2 regions of the Streptomyces sp. NPDC101393 genome follow, and region 2 is predicted to be linked to the other one. Evidence: predicted binding sites of a transcription regulator. Region 2 holds the regulator's gene; the other holds the start of a gene.
What was found. Region 2 encodes HspR, which represses chaperone genes until heat shock. Its sites were predicted from a motif close to TTGAGNNNNNNNNNCTCAA; they were not measured.
Positions count from the first base shown of each region.

Region 1: lon (endopeptidase La) is a predicted target of HspR. The motif match lies at 6,660-6,678, and genes of this name have one in related genera.

Region 1 covers NZ_JBIWNU010000001.1:469,897-479,512, reverse strand. Annotated here, with positions in the region: gene ACIRQ7_RS02040 (ATP-binding protein) at 146-1,270, opposite strand; gene ACIRQ7_RS02035 (response regulator transcription factor) at 1,267-2,007, opposite strand; gene ACIRQ7_RS02030 (spermidine synthase) at 2,082-2,840, opposite strand; gene ACIRQ7_RS02025 (rhomboid-like protein) at 2,974-3,831, shown strand; gene ACIRQ7_RS02020 (VOC family protein) at 3,915-4,301, shown strand; gene ACIRQ7_RS02015 (hypothetical protein) at 4,338-4,913, opposite strand; gene ACIRQ7_RS02010 (YfbM family protein) at 4,963-5,472, opposite strand; gene ACIRQ7_RS02005 (pentapeptide repeat-containing protein) at 5,667-6,524, shown strand; gene lon (endopeptidase La) at 6,701-9,109, shown strand; gene ACIRQ7_RS01995 (lysozyme) at 9,231-9,616, opposite strand, start outside.
Region 2 covers NZ_JBIWNU010000005.1:624,861-634,476, reverse strand. Annotated here, with positions in the region: gene ACIRQ7_RS19435 (pyridoxal phosphate-dependent aminotransferase) at 1-238, shown strand, start outside; gene ACIRQ7_RS19430 (YbjN domain-containing protein) at 341-889, opposite strand; gene clpB (ATP-dependent chaperone ClpB) at 983-3,646, opposite strand; gene ACIRQ7_RS19420 (Uma2 family endonuclease) at 3,872-4,891, shown strand; gene ACIRQ7_RS19415 (hypothetical protein) at 5,235-5,639, shown strand; gene ACIRQ7_RS19410 (heat shock protein transcriptional repressor HspR) at 5,712-6,164, opposite strand; gene dnaJ (molecular chaperone DnaJ) at 6,166-7,347, opposite strand; gene grpE (nucleotide exchange factor GrpE) at 7,393-8,079, opposite strand; gene dnaK (molecular chaperone DnaK) at 8,076-9,616, opposite strand, start outside.

The sequences.
Region 1 (9,616 bases), on a different contig from region 2:
CAGGTCGCGCACGTCACATTCGCCGAGGGGTTTCGGGGCATGACTTGGCGGGAAACACACGGAGTTTGCCCGCGTGAGGGTAGAACTCATCGCCGAGGCACGCCCGGGGTCGGTGCTCCCACCACCGACCCTACGTCACCGACCGTCAACCTCGGGATGACTCCTTACCCGGAAGCGTGACTCTGATGCGGCATCCACGAGGGGATTCGGCCACCCCGATCCGCCCGCCGTGCAGATCCACCGCCCAGCGCGCGATGGCCAGCCCCAGACCCGTACCGCCGTCACTGCCGGGACCGGACGGCGCCGGACCGCCGCGGTTGAACCGCTCGAAGACGCGGTAGCGCTCCGACTCCGGAATGCCGGGCCCCTCGTCCTGCACCTCCAGCTCCAGGCTCTGCGGCCCGTCGCCGCGCCGCGCGTGGACGGTGACCCGGCCGTGCTGCGGGCTGTGCTTGATGGCGTTGTCGATGAGGTTGGCGACGACCTGGTGCAGCCGCTCGGCGTCCGCGTGCGCGGTCAGCTCCGGCGGGGACACATCGAGATGCAGGTGTACGTCCGTACGGGTGTGGGTGCCGGAGCCGGCGAGCCCGGACAGCGTCGAGGCGCCCCGGCTCATATTGGCCTCCTTCAGCACCCCCGACAGATACGGCCAGACCTCGAAGCGCCGGGAGTGCAGCGGCACCACGCCGTTGTCCAGCCGGGACAGGTCCAGCAGGTGCTCGACCAGCCGCCCCAGCCGCTCGGTCTGCTTCAGCGCCGTCCGCATCGTCTCCGGATCGGCCTCGGAGACGCCGTCCACGACGTTCTCCAGCACCGCCCGCAGCGCCGCGATGGGGGTGCGCAGCTCGTGCGAGACATTGGCGACCAGCTCCTTGCGGTGGGTGTCCACCGCCTCCAGGTCGGCCGCCATCCGGTTGAAGGCGTCGGCCAGGTCGCCGAACTCGTCGCGGCGCTCCGAGCGCACCCGCCGGCTGTAGTCGCCGTGTGCCATCGAGCGGGTCACATCGGTCATCTCGTCGAGCGGCGCGGTCAGGTTGTTCGCCACGAACTGGGTGATCAGCAGGGACGCGATGATCGAGAAGACCGTGATCACCCGCAGCTCGGTCGCCGAGGCGATCGCCACGAACACCAGGAGCGTCGTGATGATCACCGAGACGATGACCAGCGCGCCGAGCGCCGCCTTGACCGAGCGGTACGGATCCAGCGGCCGCAGCCCCTCCCAGATCCGCTCCCAGATCTCTTCCGCGCGCTCCCGCCACCGCCGCATCATGCGGCCGGGGTCTCCAGCGCGTAGCCGACGCCGTGGACCGTACGGATGCGCTCGGCGCCGATCTTGCGGCGCAGCGCCTTGATGTGGCTGTCGACCGTGCGCGTCCCTGAGGCGTCCGCCCAGTCCCAGACCTCGGCCAGCAGCTGCTCACGGGAGAGCACCGCGCGCGGGGTGTTCGCCAGGCAGACCAGCAGGTCGAATTCGGTCGGGGTCAGATGCACGTCCGCGCCGCGCACCCGCACCCGGCGCTGGGCGTGGTCGATCTCCAGCTCGCCGAGGCGCAGTATCCCGGTGCGCGGGGTGTGCGCCGCGAGGGCGGCCCGCTCGACCCGGCGCAGCAGGACGTGCACCCTGGCGGCCAGCTCGCGCATCGAGAACGGTTTGGTCATGTAGTCGTCGGCGCCGACACCGAGGCCGACGAGCATGTCGGTCTCGTCGTCCCGAGCGGTGAGCATCATCACCGGTACGGGCCGCTGGGCCTGGACCCGGCGGCACACCTCCAGGCCGTCGAAGCCCGGCAGCATCACGTCGAGGACCAGCAGATCGGGCTGCCAGGCCTCGGCGGTGTCCACGGCGGCCGGGCCGTCCGTGGCGGTCTGTACCTGGAAGCCCTCGGCGCGCAGCCGGGCCGCGATGGCGTCCACGATCGTCGGGTCGTCCTCCACGACCAGCACCCGGCGCTGGGCGCCCGGCGTGGCCGCGGTGGTGCCGCCCTGGGTTGTCTGAGTCTGGTCCATCGCCCGCCCCTGCATGTCCCCTGCGTGGTCGCGTATTGCTGGGCAGCAGCGTAAGGGCATGGTGTGACTGTCGGCTACGCGCCCTTGCGCGCCAGATGCACCACGTCGGGGACGCCTCGGACAACGGTGATCTCTTCCGTCCGTACCCCATGGAATCCGGCATTTCGGAGCGCCTCGTCGAAGGCGGACGACGGCTGCGCGGACCAGACGGCGAGCACTCCGCCGGGTGTCAGGAGGTCATGGCAGGCGGCGAGGCCTGCGGGGGAGTAGAGGCTGTTGTTGTCCTCGGTGACGGTCCAGTCGGGGCCGTTGTCGATGTCCAGACACAGGGCGTCGAAGGGGTGTTGGTCCCCGCCCGCCCGGATGTGCGCGATCAGATCGGTGTGTGCGATCTCGGTCCGGGGGTCGGCCAGCGCGGCCGCCGAGACCGCCGACAGCGGGCCGTCGCGGTGCCAGTCGATCACCGCCGCCTCCCGCTCGACGACCACGATCCGGCCCCAGCGGGGCTCGGCCGCGGCCCGCGCCAGCGAGAAGCCGACGCCGAGGCCGCCGATGAGGACGGACGGCCGCTCCCGCCCGGCCGGCAGCTCGGCCAGCGCGGCGTCGATCAGCAGCCGCTCGGAGCGTCCGTCGGAGGTGTCCATCAGGAAGCAGCCGTTGGCGATGATCTCGTAGACCGCAGGCGCCGCAAGGGTTCCGGGGCCCTCGGGGGAGCCGCCCCGCTGCCGCAGGACCACCTCGCCGTACGGGCCCTCGCGGCGGTCGAGGGTGCGCGGGGCCTCCTGGAGGCCGGCCGTCGGATGCATCGGATGCGCGGGGGTAACGGGAGCCATGCGGTCATTTTGGCCAACCACCGGGGCGGCGGTCCAAACGTTTTGGAAATGGCCGGAGGACGACCCCGGACGTGGCGAATCTCATGAGGGTTGCTCTGCGTGACGCATCTCACCCGCACAGCTCGCTCATGGGTTGAACGTGCAGGCTGGTCGCGCACGTTGTCCAGGGCGGGGGCGGAACCGCGGCAGCGGACCTGCGAGAGCCGAACCGCGGGAGCGGAACGAAAGGGGCGGTGGCGTGAGCGTGCTGGAAACAGCCGGTGGTGTGCCCGCCGGGAGCACGGCCGACGGCAGCGCGCCCACCACCCTCGCGCGAGGGCGGCCCTGGCGCGTGCTGCCGGGTCCCCTCAGTGCCCCCTTTACCTTCTGTTACGCCGCCCTCCTCGCCGCCACCTCCCTCTTCGCCGCGTACGCGAACCCCTCGCTGGTCTCCGAGCTGCTGAGCGGCTCCAGCACGGACGTCGTGCACCTCGCACGCACCCCGCTGCTGGTGCTCGTCGCCAGCGCCCTGTGGATCGCCGGCGGCCTGACCTCCGCGTACGCCCTCGCCTTCCTCGTCGTACTGACCGCACTGGAGCGGCGGATCGGCGGGCTGCGCACGGCCGCCGTGTTCTTCGGCGGCCATGTGCTGGCCACCCTCGCCACCGAGCTGCCGGTCGGATTCTCGGTCGCGGTCGGACAGCTGCCGGACAGTTCCCTGCACCGCCTGGACTACGGCATCAGCTTCGGCGTGATGACCTGCACCGGAGCGCTCGCCGGACTGCTGCCCGCCTGGGCGCGCTGGCCCCTGCTCGCCGGTGTCGGCTACCTCGCGGTCTCCGACCTGCTCGCCTACACCGACCCCCTGACCGACTGGGGCCACACCCTCGCGCTCGCGCTGGGAGCGGTGTCCTGGCCGCTGCTGCGCCGCTGGCGTGACCGGCGTACGGGCCCCGCCCCGCTCCTGGGAGATCTCGGGCATCCGGCGCTGCACGGCGCCCGTACCTTCTGACGTCCGGGTGCGGGTGCCCGGCCCGCGCGGTCTACTCGGTCGTGAATGCCGCGAACGCCGCGCATCGGGACGAGGGATGCCGCATGCGAATGATCTTTGTGAATCGGCCGGTGAAGAGTGTCGAGAAGTCGACCCAGTTCTTCGGGAAGCTCGGCTTCGAACTCAACCCCGCGTACTCCGACGAGAGCTGTTCCTGTCTGGTCATCGACGAGAACATCTACGTCATGCTGCTCGCCGAGCCGCGCTTCAAGGACTTCATCAACGACGAGATCAGCGATACGGGCACCGGGACCGAGGTGCTGAACTGCCTGTCGGCCAACAGCCGCCAGGAGGTCGACGACCTTCTGTCCGCGGCGCTCGCCGCCGGCGGCAAGCCCTGGAAGCCCGTCATGGAGGAGGGGCCCATGTACGGCGCCAGCTTCCAGGACCTCGACGGACACGTCTGGGAACTGGTCTACATGGAGCAGTAGTTGCCGGGGCGCCGGGGCCGGTGAGGCCGGGCCGGTTCACGGCTGGGGCGTCGGCGCCGCCGGGTAGGGGTGCCGGGAGGTCCGGAGGACGGCGTAGGCGCTGCCGCCCAGCAGCGCCACGCCCGACAGCACGCCGCTGACGAACGGCACCCACGCCACCGCGGGGCTCGCCGCCATCGCGAGCCCGGCCGCGCCGAGCACGGTGAGCGCGACACCGGGCACGGCGATGCTGCGCCGCTTCCAGACCGCCATCAGCGCCACGAAGTGCAGCCCCACGATCAGTGCGATCCACGCGACGGCGGTCTCCTCGGGTGCGCCGGCGGCACGGAGCGCCAGATTGCCGCCGATGAGGAGGACCACCTCCGCCACCACGACGAGAGCGAACTTCCCGCGGAACCACGGTGGTTGAGGCTCCGCGGAGCCCTGGGCCGCCGCGGGCCGCTCCTGTCGTCCGGCGCGGAGTGCGAGCGCCGGCAGCCCGGCGAAGGTCAGCACGGCGAGCACGCGCAGCGTGTTGCCGACCGCCGGGGGCAGCGGGGAGTGGGCGTTGGCGACCACGAAGATCGTCCCGAAGAGTGCGCCGATGAAGACACCGGACATCCGCTGCAACATCCGGTGAACGTAGCAGTCGGGCCCCGCGCCGACACCCCCTGTGGCGGCCCTATCCGAGCCAGACCAGCATCCCGTCGCCGTCATCGGCCGCGGCGCGGAAGAACGGCCGCAGGGCGTCGTAGTGCTCGCGCACATAGTCCAGGGACTCGCCGCCCCCGCGCTCCCAGACGATCGTCGGGTAGACCTCGGACCGCGCGAGGTCGGCCGGGTCGACGCCCGCGGTCAGGTCGGCGCCGGATATCGACGCCAGCGCCTCGGCGGCCGCCCGCACCCGGTCGGGGGCGAGGCAGCGGGGTGGTCCGTAACCCCAGTCGTCGGCGTTGGCCAGCTCCTCCTCGCCGTGGACGATGTCCACCGGGAAGGACGTGCGGCGCAGCAGGAAGCCGACGGCGTCCCAGGCCTTGTCGATGTCCAGGCAGCGCGCGGCCGCCGGGTCCGTGCCGTCGGCGGGCTCGGCGTTCATGCGCGCGCTGACCAGATCCAGCGCCCACTCGGGATCGCGGCGGGCCCGGTCGAGTTCGGCGGGTGTGACTCGTGCGTATTCCCCGATCATGCTCATGGTCCGGATGCTAGGTCCGGGCACTGACAACGCGGCGTGCCCGGGGTGGGGTGCGGCGGGCGCAGCGATCGAAACAAGCCGTCCGGCGCGGCCGGCGGCCCCTGGGAGAATGGGGCCACATCAGGGCGAGGCCGACCTGTCGCGCCCCAGGTAGCAGGAGTTCAGCCACCTTGCCCCAGGACCGCGAGCACCCGATTCCCGATACCGCCCCCGGTGGCGCGCCCGGCACCGCGGATCCCGGACCGCGGCCCGACCTAGGCCTGCGGGCCGACTGCGGCAGCTGCTTCGGACTGTGCTGCGTCGCGCTGCCGTTCGCCGCCTCGGCGGACTTCGCGATCGACAAGGACGCCGGGAAGCCCTGTCCCAACCTCCAGCCGGACTCCCGCTGCGGCATCCACGCCGAGCTGCGCGAGCGCGGCTTCTCCGGCTGCACGGTCTTCGACTGCTTCGGCGCCGGCCAGAAGGTCTCGCAGGTCACCTTCGGCGGCCAGGACTGGCGGGGGTCCCCGCGCGGCGCACGGCAGATGTTCGACGTGTTCCCCGTCATGCGGCAGCTGCACGAACTGCTCTGGTACCTGGCCGAAGCGCTGACCCTGGACCCGGCCCGCCCCCTCCACGCCGACCTGCGCGACGCGCTGGAGAAGACCGAGCGGCTCACCCTCGGCAGCGCCGAGGAGCTGTCCGCGCTGGACGTGCCGGCCCACCGCGGCGAGGTCAACGCGCTGCTGCTGCGCAGCAGTGAACTCGTCCGCGCCGAGGTCCCGGGCCGCAGGAAGGACCGGCGCGGGGCCGATCTCATGGGGGCCCGCCTCAAAGGCGCCGATCTGCGCGGGGCCAACCTCCGGGGCGCCCTCCTCATCGCGGCCGACCTCCAGGGCGCGGACCTGCGGTCGGCCGATCTGATCGGCGCGGACCTGCGGGATGCCGACCTCCGTGGCGCCGACCTCACCGGCTGCATCTTCCTGACCCAGGCTCAGGCCAACGCGGCCAAGGGCGACGGTGCCACCCGCCTGCCGCCGGCGCTCACCCGCCCGTCGCACTGGAAGCGGTAGCGACTGCCCGCCCCGGCCATCCCCGGAGCCCCCCGGCCGCGCTGTCCCCTCCTCTCTGTACCCCTCCGGTCCCGCTGTCCGCTGTGATCGCTCACAGCGAACGCCGCCTGGGGAACATCTTCCGCACTCCTTGCATTGAGTGGGTATAGCTCAACTTGCTTGCCGAAGGGGAGATCATGGCTTCGACGTCCACATCGCTCACTCTGCCCGTGCTGCCCCTCGATGACGAGGTCGTGCTGCCCGGCATGGTGGTGCCCCTCGACCTGTCCGACACGGATGTGCGGGCAGCGGTGGAGGCCGCGCAGGCCGCCGCCTCATCGGGTAACAAGCCGGAGGTGCTGCTTGTGCCCCGGGTCGACGGCACCTACGCCGGTATCGGCACGCTCGGCCGGATCGAGCAGGTCGGGCGGCTGTCCGACGGCGACCCCGGTGCGCTGATCCGGGGCCTGGGCCGGGTGCGGATCGGCTCCGGCACGACCGGTCCCGGAGCCGCGCTCTGGGTGGAGGGCACCACCGTCGAGGAGACGGCCCCCGACCCCCTGCCCGGCTCGGCAGGTGAACTCATCACCGAATACAAGGCCCTGGCCACCAGCTGGCTGCGCAAGCGCGGCGCCTGGCAGGTCGTGGACCGCGTGCAGCAGATCGACGACATCGGGACCCTCGCCGACAACTCCGGGTACTCCCCGTTCCTGACCACCGAGCAGAAGGTCCAGCTGCTGGAGACCGTCGATCCGGTCGCCCGGCTGAAGTTCGCCACCGAGGCGCTGCGCGAGCACCTCGCCGAGCAGGACGTCGCCGAGTCCATCGCCAAGGACGTCCAGGAGGGCGTCGACAAGCAGCAGCGGGAGTTCCTGCTGCGGCGCCAGATGGAGGCGGTCCGCAAGGAACTCGCCGAGATCAACGGCGACCCCGAGGACGAGGGCGAGGACTACCGCGCCCGGGTCGAGGCCGCCGAGCTGCCCGAGGACGTCCGCAAGGCCGCCCTCAAGGAGGTCGACAAGCTGGAGCGGTCCAGCGACCAGAGCCCGGAGGGCTCCTGGATCCGCACCTGGCTGGACACCGTCCTCGAACTGCCGTGGAACGCCCGCACCGAGGACGCCTACGACATCGCCGGCGCCCGGGAGATCCTGGATGCCGACCACTCCGGCCTGGACGACGTCAAGGAGCGGATCACCGAATACCTCGCCGTCCGCAAGCGCCGGGCCGAGCGCGGACTCGGGCTGGTCGGCGGGCGCCGCGGCGGCGCGGTGCTGGCGCTCGTCGGGCCGCCCGGTGTGGGCAAGACGTCGCTCGGCGAGTCCGTCGCGCGGGCCATGGGCCGCGAATTCGTCCGGGTCGCCCTCGGCGGTGTGCGGGACGAGGCGGAGATCCGCGGTCACCGCCGTACGTACGTCGGCGCGCTGCCCGGCCGGATCGTGCGGGCCATCAAGGAGGCCGGGTCGATGAACCCGGTGGTGCTGCTCGACGAGATCGACAAGGTCGGATCCGACTTCCGCGGCGACCCCGCGGCCGCCCTCCTGGAAGTCCTGGACCCGGCGCAGAACCACACCTTCCGCGACCACTACCTGGAGGTCGAACTGGACCTCAGCGATGTGGTCTTCCTGGCCACCGCCAACGTCCTGGAGTCCATCCCCGAGCCGCTGCTGGACCGCATGGAACTGGTCCGGCTGGACGGGTACACCGAGGACGAGAAGGTCGTCATCGCACGGGATCACCTGCTGCCCCGCCAGTTGGAGCGGGCCGGTCTCGAAGCGGGCGAGGTGACCCTGGAGGACGACGCGCTGCGCAAGCTGGCGGGCGAATACACCCGCGAGGCGGGCGTGCGGAATCTGGAGCGGTCGGTCGCCAGGCTGCTGCGCAAGGTCGCGGCCCAGCACGAACTGGGCGAGCGGGAGCTGCCGTTCACGGTCGGCACGGACGCGCTGCGTCCGCTGATCGGGCGCCCGCACCACACCCCGGAGTCGGCGCAGGACCCGGCCGAGCGGCGGACCGCGGTCCCCGGTGTGGTCACCGGCCTCGCGGTCACCGGTGCAGGCGGCGACGTGCTGTACGTCGAGGCGTCGCTCTCCGATCCGGAGACCGGTGCGGCCGGGCTCCAGCTGACCGGTCAGCTCGGTGACGTGATGAAGGAGTCGGCACACATCGCACTGTCGTTCCTGCGCTCGCACGGCGCCGAACTGGAGCTGCCGGTCGCCGATCTGAAGGAGCGCGGAGTGCATCTGCACGTCCCCGCGGGCGCCGTCCCCAAGGACGGTCCGAGCGCGGGCGTGACGATGACGACCGCGCTGGCCTCGCTGCTGTCGGGCCGGCAGGTCCGGCCGGACGTGGCGATGACCGGGGAGATCTCGCTGACCGGGCGGGTGCTGCCGATCGGCGGCGTCAAGCAGAAGCTGCTGGCCGCGCACCGCGCCGGGATCACGACCGTGATCATCCCCAAGCGCAATGAGCCGGATCTGGACGACGTGCCGGCCGAGATCCTGGAGGGCCTCAGGGTCCACCCGGTCGCGGACGTCCGGCAGGTCCTCGAACTGGCGCTGACACCGGCCTCGGCCGGTGCCGCACCGGAGGTTCCGGTCGCCGCGTGACGGTAGTGGCCGGCAACCGGCAGGGCCCCTCCCGCACTCCGTGTGCGGAAGGGGCCCTGTTCGTCCCGTTCCTTCGCGCAGGCGGCCGGGCGCCGACCCCGCCCCGTACGCAGTCGGCGGGTCAGCCGTTGGCGAGGGCCTGGAGGCGGTCCAGGGCGCCGTTGAAGCGGTTGTGGTCGCCGACCGTCGGACCGGTCGAGGTGTACTGCCAGATGGTGTGGAAGCCCCAGCCGGCCGGGAGTTCACCGACCGAGGAGCCGTAGCGCGGGACCCACAGCGGGTTGACCGCGCCGAAGGCGCCGGAGTTGCCGGTGCACTGCTGCCACCAGCTGGTGGAGGTGTAGATGACGGCGTCCCGGCCGGTGCGCGCCTTGTAGGTGGCGAAGAAGTCCTTCATCCAGTTGACCAGCCCGGCCGCGCTCAGCCCGTAGCAGGTCGCCCCGTAGGGGTTGTATTCCATGTCGAGAGCGCCGGGCAGCGTCTTGCCGTCCTTGGACCAGCCGCCGC
Region 2 (9,616 bases):
GGGCTTCGCCACCTTCCGCCCCTCCGGCACCTACTTCATCACCACCGACATCCGTCCCCTGGGCCACGACGACGGCTTCGCCTTCTGCCGTGCCCTCCCCGAGCGCATCGGCGTCGTCGCGATCCCCAACGCCGTCTTCTACGACCACAAGGACCAGGGCGCGCCCTACGTCCGCTTCGCGTTCTGCAAGAGCCTCGACATCCTGCAGGAGGCCGCGACACGGCTGAAGCGCCTCTGACCGCCCCCGCCCCGCGGCCACACAGCGCGAGGCCCCCGGAGCACGGAAGGTGCTCCAGGGGCCTCGCGCGGCGCTTTCGGGCGCTGAACCGCCGGGGCGGTCTCAGGCCTCGTCGTCGCCCGGCTTCTCGTCGGAGTCGCCCTCGATCTCGGCTTCGAGGCCGAGCTGCTCGATGATCCACTTGTCGAACTCGATCGAGGCACGGACCCAGCTGACGGTGCTGGAGACGAAGTGCTCAAGCGAGACACCGGTGCCGATCAGCATCGATGCCTCACCGATCAGACGGACGGTGCCGTCGTCGTGGGTGTGGGTGTAGGCCTTGGGCCACAGCGTCCGGCGGTTCCAGTCATCGATCGCCTCCAGCAGCTTCGACTTGTCGTCGATGCCGTGCGGGCGGTCGTAGAACGTACGGACGGAGAAGATCTGCTGCTCCTCCTCACCGCGGAACATGAAGTACGTGCGGAACTGCTCCCACGGGGCGGCGAGGTCACCCTCCTCGTCGACTACGTACTTCAGCTCCATCTGCTCCAGGAGCTGCTTGACCAGGTCCTGGTCGGGGATGACGGGGCCCTCGGGCCCCGACTCCTGCGGGTCGGACTCGGGCTCGGGCTTGCCCCCGAAATTCGGGATCGAGGACGGGTCGATGCTCACCGTGGATTTCCCTTCGTATGGTCTTTACCATCCTCCACCATCGCGGCCCCGTCCTGGCAAGCCGAGGCCGGACGGGGCGCGAGGTGGCGCCGTTCAGACGGGTCGGACCGCCTGAACGGTGAGCCGGTCGCCGCCCGCGGCGGTGTCCACGTCGACCTGCACGGTGTCGCCGTCCAGCACCTCGCCGGACAGGATGGCGCGGGCGAGCTGGTCGCCGATCGCCGTCTGGACCAGGCGGCGCAGCGGGCGGGCGCCGTAGGACAGGTCCGGCAGGGACGTGGCGGGGGCGTCGATGACCGGTTGCTGGCCGAGCCAGGCGAGCCAGGTCAGCGCGCGGTCGGTGACGTCGAGGGTGAGGCGGCGGTCGGCCAGCCGGCGCTGGAGGTGGTCGATCTGGATCCGGGCGATCCGCTGCAGCTGGTCCGTGCCGAGCGGGTGGAAGACCACCAGGTCGTCGAGCCGGTTGAGGAATTCGGGCCGGAAGGACGCGCGGACGGTGTCCAGCACCCTCTCCTTCTTCTGCTCCTCCTTCAGCAGCGGGTCCATCAGGGCACCCGAGCCGAGGTTGGAGGTGAGGATGAGGATGGTGTTGCGGAAGTCGACCGTGCGGCCCTGGCCGTCCGTGAGCCGGCCGTCGTCAAGGACCTGGAGCAGGACGTCGAAGACCTCGTGGTGGGCCTTCTCGACCTCGTCCAGCAGCACCACGCTGTACGGACGGCGGCGGACCGCCTCCGTCAGCTGGCCGCCCTCCTCGTAACCGACATAGCCGGGCGGCGCCCCGACCAGCCGCGCGACGCTGTGCTTCTCGCCGTATTCGCTCATGTCGATACGGACCATCGCCCGCTCGTCGTCGAAGAGGAAGTCGGCGAGCGCCTTGGCCAGCTCGGTCTTGCCGACGCCGGTCGGGCCGAGGAAGAGGAACGAGCCGGTCGGACGGTCCGGGTCGGAGATCCCGGCCCGGGTGCGCCGCACGGCGTCCGACACCGCGCGCACCGCCTCGCCCTGGCCGATCAGCCTCTTGCCCAGCTCGTCCTCCATGCGCAGCAGCTTCTGCGTCTCCCCCTCCAGGAGGCGGCCGGCCGGGATGCCGGTCCAGGAGCCGACCACGTCCGCGATGTCGTCCGGACCGACCTCCTCCTTGACCATCGACTCCTTGGAGCCGCCCGCTTCCTTGCTGGCCTCCTGCTCGGCCTCCGCCTCGGCGGCCTCGGCCAACTCCCGCTCCAGGCCCGGGATCTCGCCGTAGAGGAGCTTGGATGCGGTGTCGAAGTCGCCGTCGCGCTGCGCGCGTTCGGCCTGTCCCCGCAGGTCGTCGAGCCGCTCCTTCAGCTCACCGACGCGGTTGAGGCCCTGCTTCTCCTTCTCCCAGCGGGCGGTCAGCCCGCGCAGCTCCTCCTCCTTGTCGGCGAGGTCCTTGCGCAGCTTCTCCAGCCGCTGGAGCGATCCGGCGTCCGTCTCGTTCTTGAGCGCCAGCTCCTCCATCTTCAACCGGTCGACGGCGCGCTGGAGTTCATCGATCTCCACCGGCGACGAGTCGATCTCCATACGGAGCCGGGACGCCGCCTCGTCGACCAGGTCGATGGCCTTGTCGGGGAGGAAGCGGGAGGTGATGTAGCGGTCGGAGAGGGTGGCGGCGGCGACCAGCGCGGAGTCCGCGATCACGACCTTGTGGTGCGCCTCGTAGCGTCCCTTGAGGCCGCGCAGGATCGCCACCGTGTCCTCGACGTTCGGCTCGGCGACCAGCACCTGCTGGAAGCGCCGCTCCAGCGCCGGGTCCTTCTCGATCCGCTCGCGGTACTCGTCGAGCGTCGTGGCGCCGACCATCCGCAGCTCACCACGGGCCAGCATCGGCTTGAGCATGTTGCCGGCGTCCATCGCGGAGTCGCCGCCGGCGCCCGCGCCGACGACGGTGTGCAGCTCGTCGATGAAGGTGATGATCTGGCCGTCGCTGGACTTGATCTCGGCGAGGACGGTCTTCAGCCGCTCCTCGAACTCACCGCGGTACTTCGCACCCGCGACCATCGCCCCCAGATCGAGCGCGACCAGCCGCTTGTTGCGCAGCGACTCGGGCACATCGCCCTTGATGATCCGCTGCGCCAGCCCCTCGACGACGGCGGTCTTGCCGACGCCCGGCTCGCCGATCAGCACCGGGTTGTTCTTCGTACGGCGCGAGAGGACCTGCACCACGCGGCGGATCTCCTGGTCCCGGCCGATGACCGGGTCGAGCTTGCCCTCGCGGGCCGCCGCGGTGAAGTCCGTACCGAACTTCTCCAGCGCCTTGTACGTGCCTTCCGGATCCGCGGTGGTCACTCGCTGCCCGCCCCTGCTCGTCTCGAAGGCGGTCAGCAGCTTCTTGGCCGAGGCGCCCTGCTGCTCCAGCAGCTCACCGGTCCGGCCGCCCTTGGCGGCGATGCCGATGAGCAGATGCTCGGTGGAAACATACGCGTCGCCGAGCTCCTTCGCGCGCTGCGCCGCATCGGCGATGACGGCCAGCAGGTCGCGGTCCGGCTGCGGCGGCGCGACGGTCGAGCCCTGCACGCTGGGCAGCGCGGCGAGCAGCCGCTCGGCACCGGAGCGCAGCGCGGCGGCGTCCGCCTCGACGGCCGCCAGCAGATCCATGATGTTCTCGTTGTCCTGCCCCGCCAGCAGCGCGAGCAGCAGATGCGCGGACGTCATGTCCGCATGCCCGGCGGTGACCGCCCGCTCATTGGCGGCGCTCAGCGCCTCCCGGCTCTTGTTGGTCAGCTCGGCGTCCACGTCCGCGTGCTCCTCCTCGTGCTCGTCCTGCGGTCCTGTGATTCCGGCCCCGCGGCCGGTCTGCTCACACCAACGTGCGATAAGTTGAGTCTATTCCACTCAAGGTTGATCCGGGAGCGTCAGCACGCACGGATCACGCCCTTCTTACGGGTGAGGGAAGCCGAACGCACCTTCGCCGGCGCTGCGCCCTGGCGCCACTGGCCTTCCACCACAAGGAGGTGCAGCATGACGGCTATGGCACACGAGCCGATGCCCACGCAGGACAACACCCTCCTGGACGGCTTTCTGGCCCTGGAAACCCCGACCGGTTTCCGGGCCGAGCTCATCGAGGGGGAGATTGTTGTGACACCGCCGCCGGATGGCGATCACGAGGACTATCTGAGCACCGTCAACCGGCAGGTGCTACGGGAGTCGGTGACCGACATGGAATGGTCCGGTCATAAGGGACTCGTCCTCTCCAGTACGGGCGGTCTGCCCACGGACCACGTGGTCCCCGACGCCACCATCGCCCCGCGCACGCTGCGCCTCTTCCGCGGCGCGCCCCCCTGGATGCCCAGCGACGGCGTCGCCATGGTCGTCGAGGTGACGTCGAGCAGGCCCCGGAAGGACCGTGTCGCCAAGCACCACGACTATGCCCGCGCCGGCATTCCGCTCTACCTCCTCATCGACCGCGAGAAGTCCGCCCTCACGCTCTTCAGCGACCCCACCGCAGAGGACTACGTAGCGAACATCACGGTCCCCTTCGGCAAGTCCGTCCCCCTCCCCGCGCCTTCTCCTTCGACCTGGAGACGACCGACTTCCTCTGAGGCTCCGGGGCCGGGCCCCAACTACCCTTGCCCCATGGCCCACGACCTCTCCGCCCTCAGCTCCGAGTACCTCGCCTTCTGGGGCGAATACCTGATGCCGACGCTGACCACCCTCCGCCGCAACGGCACCCCGCACGTCGTCCCCGTCGGTGTGACCTACGACGCGGAGCAGCGGATCGCGCGGATCATCACCCGCAAGGACAGCACCAAGGTCAAGAACATCACCGCCGCCGGGCCGGACGGGATGCCGGTGGCCGTGTGCCAGGTCGACCGCGGGCGCTGGGCGACGCTGGAGGGCATCGCGCGGGTGCGTACGGACGCCGAGTCGGTGGCGGACGCGGTGAACCGCTACGCCGGGCGCTACCACCGGATGCCGTCGCCGAACCCCGACCGCGTCATGATCGAGATCGCGGTCACCAAGGCGCTGGGCCGGGCCTGAGCCCGGTAGGACGCCCTGCTGCCCGGCCTGGCCGAAACCGGGCCCCTTCCGCCCGCCCCCTGGCAACCACCTGGTACCCAGGAGCGGTTGGCACCGAGCCTGGAGGCCCTATGGCGTCGGCAGTGCGCATCCCCACCACCGTTCCCCGCCGCGCGGAACCCGCCCGGCCGTGCCCGCGCGCCGAGCTGTGCCCGCGGTGCGGCGGCCAACTCGCCGTCAACCAGGACGGATGGAAGATCTGCCACGCCTGCGGCTACGCCTCGCCGCCCGGCACCGCCCCTCCACCCAGGGCCGTCCGCGGGGGTATCGTCGCCCCCACAGTCGCCACGCCCCGGAGGGCACGATGAACTCGGTCCGAGTGACGGCGATCGCCTGCCTGATGCCGCTGTCCGAGCTGGACGAGGACCCGTTCCTGGTCGACGACCGCCGCCAGCACGACATGTGCAAACAGTGGGCGGCAGCCCGTGACTACCACCTGACCTGCCAACTCAGCCTGCACCAGCTGCGCGCCGACCACCTCGCGCTGTGGAGCGACGTCGAAGCGGGCAAGGTGGATGTCTTCGTGACGCCCAACCGCAGGGCGCTGGAGACCGCCATCGACGGCGCCGACGAGTTCACCGCACGCTGCGCCGCGGCCGGCGTCCGCCTGGAGCTCGTCGACGTCGACGAGCCCGTCTACACACTGGCGATGAAGTCGCATGTGCACCGCCGCCTGTCGATGCCGACGGCCGGCTACAACGGCTGCTGACCGGGGACGACCTGCGGCGGGCAGACGAAAAGGGCCGGGTTTCCCCGGCCCTCTCGCTGCGTTCGCAGGCGGCTAACCGTCCCGCTTGGGGCGCCACACCACCAGCGCGCTGGTGTGGTGCACGTCCTGATACGGGACCAGGTCGCGGCGGTAGGAAGCATGCACCGCCGCCTCCCGCTGCTGCATCGCGCTGGCCGCGCCCTCCACGGCGCCCTGCAGCTCGGCGACCCGCTGCTGGAGGGCGGCGACCTGATTCTCCAGCTCGATGATGCGCTTGATGCCGGCGAGGTTGATGCCCTCGTCCTGGGACAACTGCTGCACCGTACGGAGCAGTTCGATGTCCCGGGCGGAATAGCGGCGGCCCCGCCCGGCCGTGCGGTCGGGCGAGACCAGGCCCAGCCGGTCGTACTGCCGCAGGGTCTGCGGATGCAGGCCGGAGAGCTGAGCCGCGACGGAGATGACGTACACCGGCGACTCTTCGGTCAGTTCATACGGGTTCCGACGATGCCCGCCCCGGCTGTCCATCTCAAGCTCCCTTCGCGGCCTGGAACAGCTCCTCCCGCGGGTCATGGCCCGCGGTCGCCTCGCGATAGCTCTCCAGCGACTCCTTCGCCTTGTCGCCGAGATCCTTGGGGACGATCACCTCGATGGTGACCAGCAGGTCACCGCGAGTGCCGTCCTTACGGGCCGCGCCCTTGCCCCGGGCCCGCATCGTGCGGCCGTTCGGAGTGCCGGCCGGCACCTTGAGGGTGACCGGCGGGCCGCCCAGCGTCGGCACCTTCACCTCGCCGCCGAGCGCGGCCTCCGGAAAGGTGACCGGCACCGTGACGGTGAGGTTGTCGCCCTTGCGGCCGAAGACCGGGTGGGCGTCGACATGCACCACGACATACAGGTCGCCGGCCGGGCCGCCCTGTTCACCGGGGCCGCCCTTGCCACGCAGCCGGATGCGCTGGTCGTGCGAGACGCCCGCGGGGATCCGGACCTGCATGGTGCGTGAACTCGTCGCGCGCCCGCTGCCCTTGCACACGGTGCAGGGGTCCTGGGCGATCAGGCCCCGGCCCTTGCAGTCCGCGCAGGGATCGGTCAGCGAGAAGCCGCCGCCCCCGCCCCGGCTGACCTGACCGGTGCCGACGCAGGTCGGGCAGACCCGCGGGGTGCCGTTCTTGTCGCCGGTGCCCGAACACGCCTTGCACGGCGCCTGGCTGGACATCCGCAGCGGGACCGTGGCCCCGTCGACCGCCTCGGTGAAGCTGAGCGTCACCTCGGACTCGATGTCCTGGCCGCGGCGCGGCTGGGTACGGGTACCCGCGCCGCCGCGGTTGAACAGGCCGCCGAAGACGTCACCGAGTCCGCCGCCGAAGCCGCCGGCACCGCCGCCGCCACTCTGGCCCGGCGCGCCCCCGAAGAGGTCGCCGAGGTCGAAGTTGAAGCTGCCGCCGCCGGCGCCGGGACCGGGGCGGTAGCCGCCGTTGCCGAACAGCGACCGGGCCTCGTCGTACTCCTTGCGGCGCTTGGCGTCACCCAGGACGTCGTTGGCCTCGGAGATCTCCTTGAAGCGCTCCTCGGCCTTGGCGTCACCGGTGTTGGCGTCCGGGTGGTTCTCCCGGGCGAGCTTGCGGTACGCCTTCTTGATCTCCGCTTCGGTCGCGTCCTTCGGGACGCCGAGGACCTTGTAATAGTCCTTCTCCACGAAGTCCTTGGTGCTCATCCCCGACGTCCCTCCTTCCGCGCGGTTATCTCTGTCGTTCTCACGTCAGCCCTCTTCCGGGCCACCGCTCTCCTCGTCAGACGACGTGCTGTCCTCCTCCGAGGCGGGCTTGCCGGCCTGTGCGCCGGGCTGCGGCTCGGCGACGGCGACCCGCGCGGGGCGGATCGTTCGTTCACCGATGCGATACCCGGGCTGAAGGATTGCCACGCACGTGGTCTCGGTGACATCCGGTGCGTAGGAATGCATCAGCGCTTCATGGATCGTCGGGTCGAAGGGCTCGCCCTCCTTGCCGAACTGCTGCAGACCGATCTTGGCAACGACGGTCTCCATCGATTCGGCCACCGACTTGAAGCCGCCGACCAGCTCGCCGTGCTCGCGGGCACGGCCGATGTCGTCGAGGGTGGGAAGGAGCTCGGTCAGGAGGTTCGCCGCGGCGATCTCCTTGACCGTGACCCGGTCCCGCTCCACCCGACGGCGGTAGTTCTGGTACTCCGCCTGGAGCCGCTGGAGGTCCGCCGTGCGCTCGTTGAGCGCCGTACGCACCTGGTCCAGCTGCGCCGTCAGAGCGACATCCTGGATGTCCTGGGTGCCTTCGTTGTCGTCCCCGGCCGGGGACGAGCCCGCCGTGTTGTCGGCGGACTCGGCCTGCGCCGCGTCGTCAGGGTTTCCTGCGGACTCGGTGTCGGAGGGGACGTCGGGCTTCTCGTCGAAGCCCGGGGTCTCCTCCGTCACGCGGCACCATCCTTCTTCGGCTTCTCGTCGTCGACGATCTCGGCGTCCACCACGTCGTCGGCGGCGTCGGCCTGCGCCTCGCCACCCTCGGCGCCCGCGGCACCGGCAGCGCCCTCGGCGCCACCCGCGGCCTGGGCGTCGGCGTACATGGCCTGGCCCAGCTTCTGGGAGACGGCGGCGACCTTCTCCGTGGCGGTGCGGATCTCGGCCGTGTCCTCGCCCTTGAGCTTCTCCTTCAGCTCGCCGACGGCGGTCTCGACCTCGGTCTTGACGTCACCGGGGACCTTGTCCTCGTTGTCCTTGAGGAACTTCTCGGTCTGGTAGACGAGCTGCTCACCCTGGTTGCGGGACTCGGCGGCCTCGCGGCGCTTGGTGTCCTCGTCCGCGTACTGCTCCGCCTCCTGGCGCATGCGGTCGACCTCGTCCTTCGGCAGCGAGGAGCCGCCGGTGACGGTCATCTTCTGCTCCTTGCCCGTGCCGAGGTCCTTGGCGGCGACGTGCATGATGCCGTTGGCGTCGATGTCGAAGGCGACCTCGATCTGCGGGACACCGCGCGGGGCCGGCGGCAGACCGGTCAGCTCGAACATCCCGAGCTTCTTGTTGTACGCCGCGATCTCGCGCTCGCCCTGGTAGACCTGGATCTGCACGGAGGGCTGGTTGTCCTCGGCGGTGGTGAAGATCTCGGACCGCTTGGTCGGGATCGTCGTGTTCCGCTCGATGAGCTTGGTCATGATGCCGCCCTTGGTCTCAATGCCCAGGGACAGCGGGGTGACGTCCAGCAGGAGGACGTCCTTGACCTCGCCCTTGAGGACACCGGCCTGCAGCGACGCACCGATGGCGACGACCTCGTCCGGGTTGACGCCCTTGTTGGCGTCCTTGCCGCCGGTCAGCTCCTTGACGAGCTCGGCGACGGCCGGCATACGGGTCGAGCCGCCGACCAGGACCACGTGGTCGATCTCGGACAGGTTGATACCCGCGTCCTTGATGACGTTGTGGAACGGCGTCTTGCAGCGGTCCAGGAGGTCCGAGGTGAGCTGCTGGAACTGCGAGCGCGTGAGCTTCTCGTCCAGGTGCAGCGGGCCCTCGGCGGAGGCCGTGATGTACGGGAGGTTGATCGTCGTCTCGGTGGAGGACGACAGCTCGATCTTCGCCTTCTCGGCGGCCTCGCGCAGACGCTGCAGCGCCATCTTGTCCTTGGCCAGGTCGACGCCGTGGCCGTTCTGGAACTGCTTGACCAGGTAGTCGACGACGCGCTGGTCCCAGTCGTCACCACCGAGGTGGTTGTCACCGTTGGTGGCCTTCACCTCGACGACGCCGTCACCGATCTCCAGCAGCGAGACGTCGAAGGTGCCGCCACCGAGGTCGAAGACCAGAATGGTCTGGTCGTCCTTCTCCAGGCCGTACGCCAGCGCCGCCGCGGTGGGCTCGTTGACGATACGCAGGACGTTCAGGCCCGCGATCTCGCCGGCCTCCTTGGTCGCCTGGCGCTCGGAGTCGTTGAAGTAGGCAGGGACGGTGATGACCGCGTCCACCACCT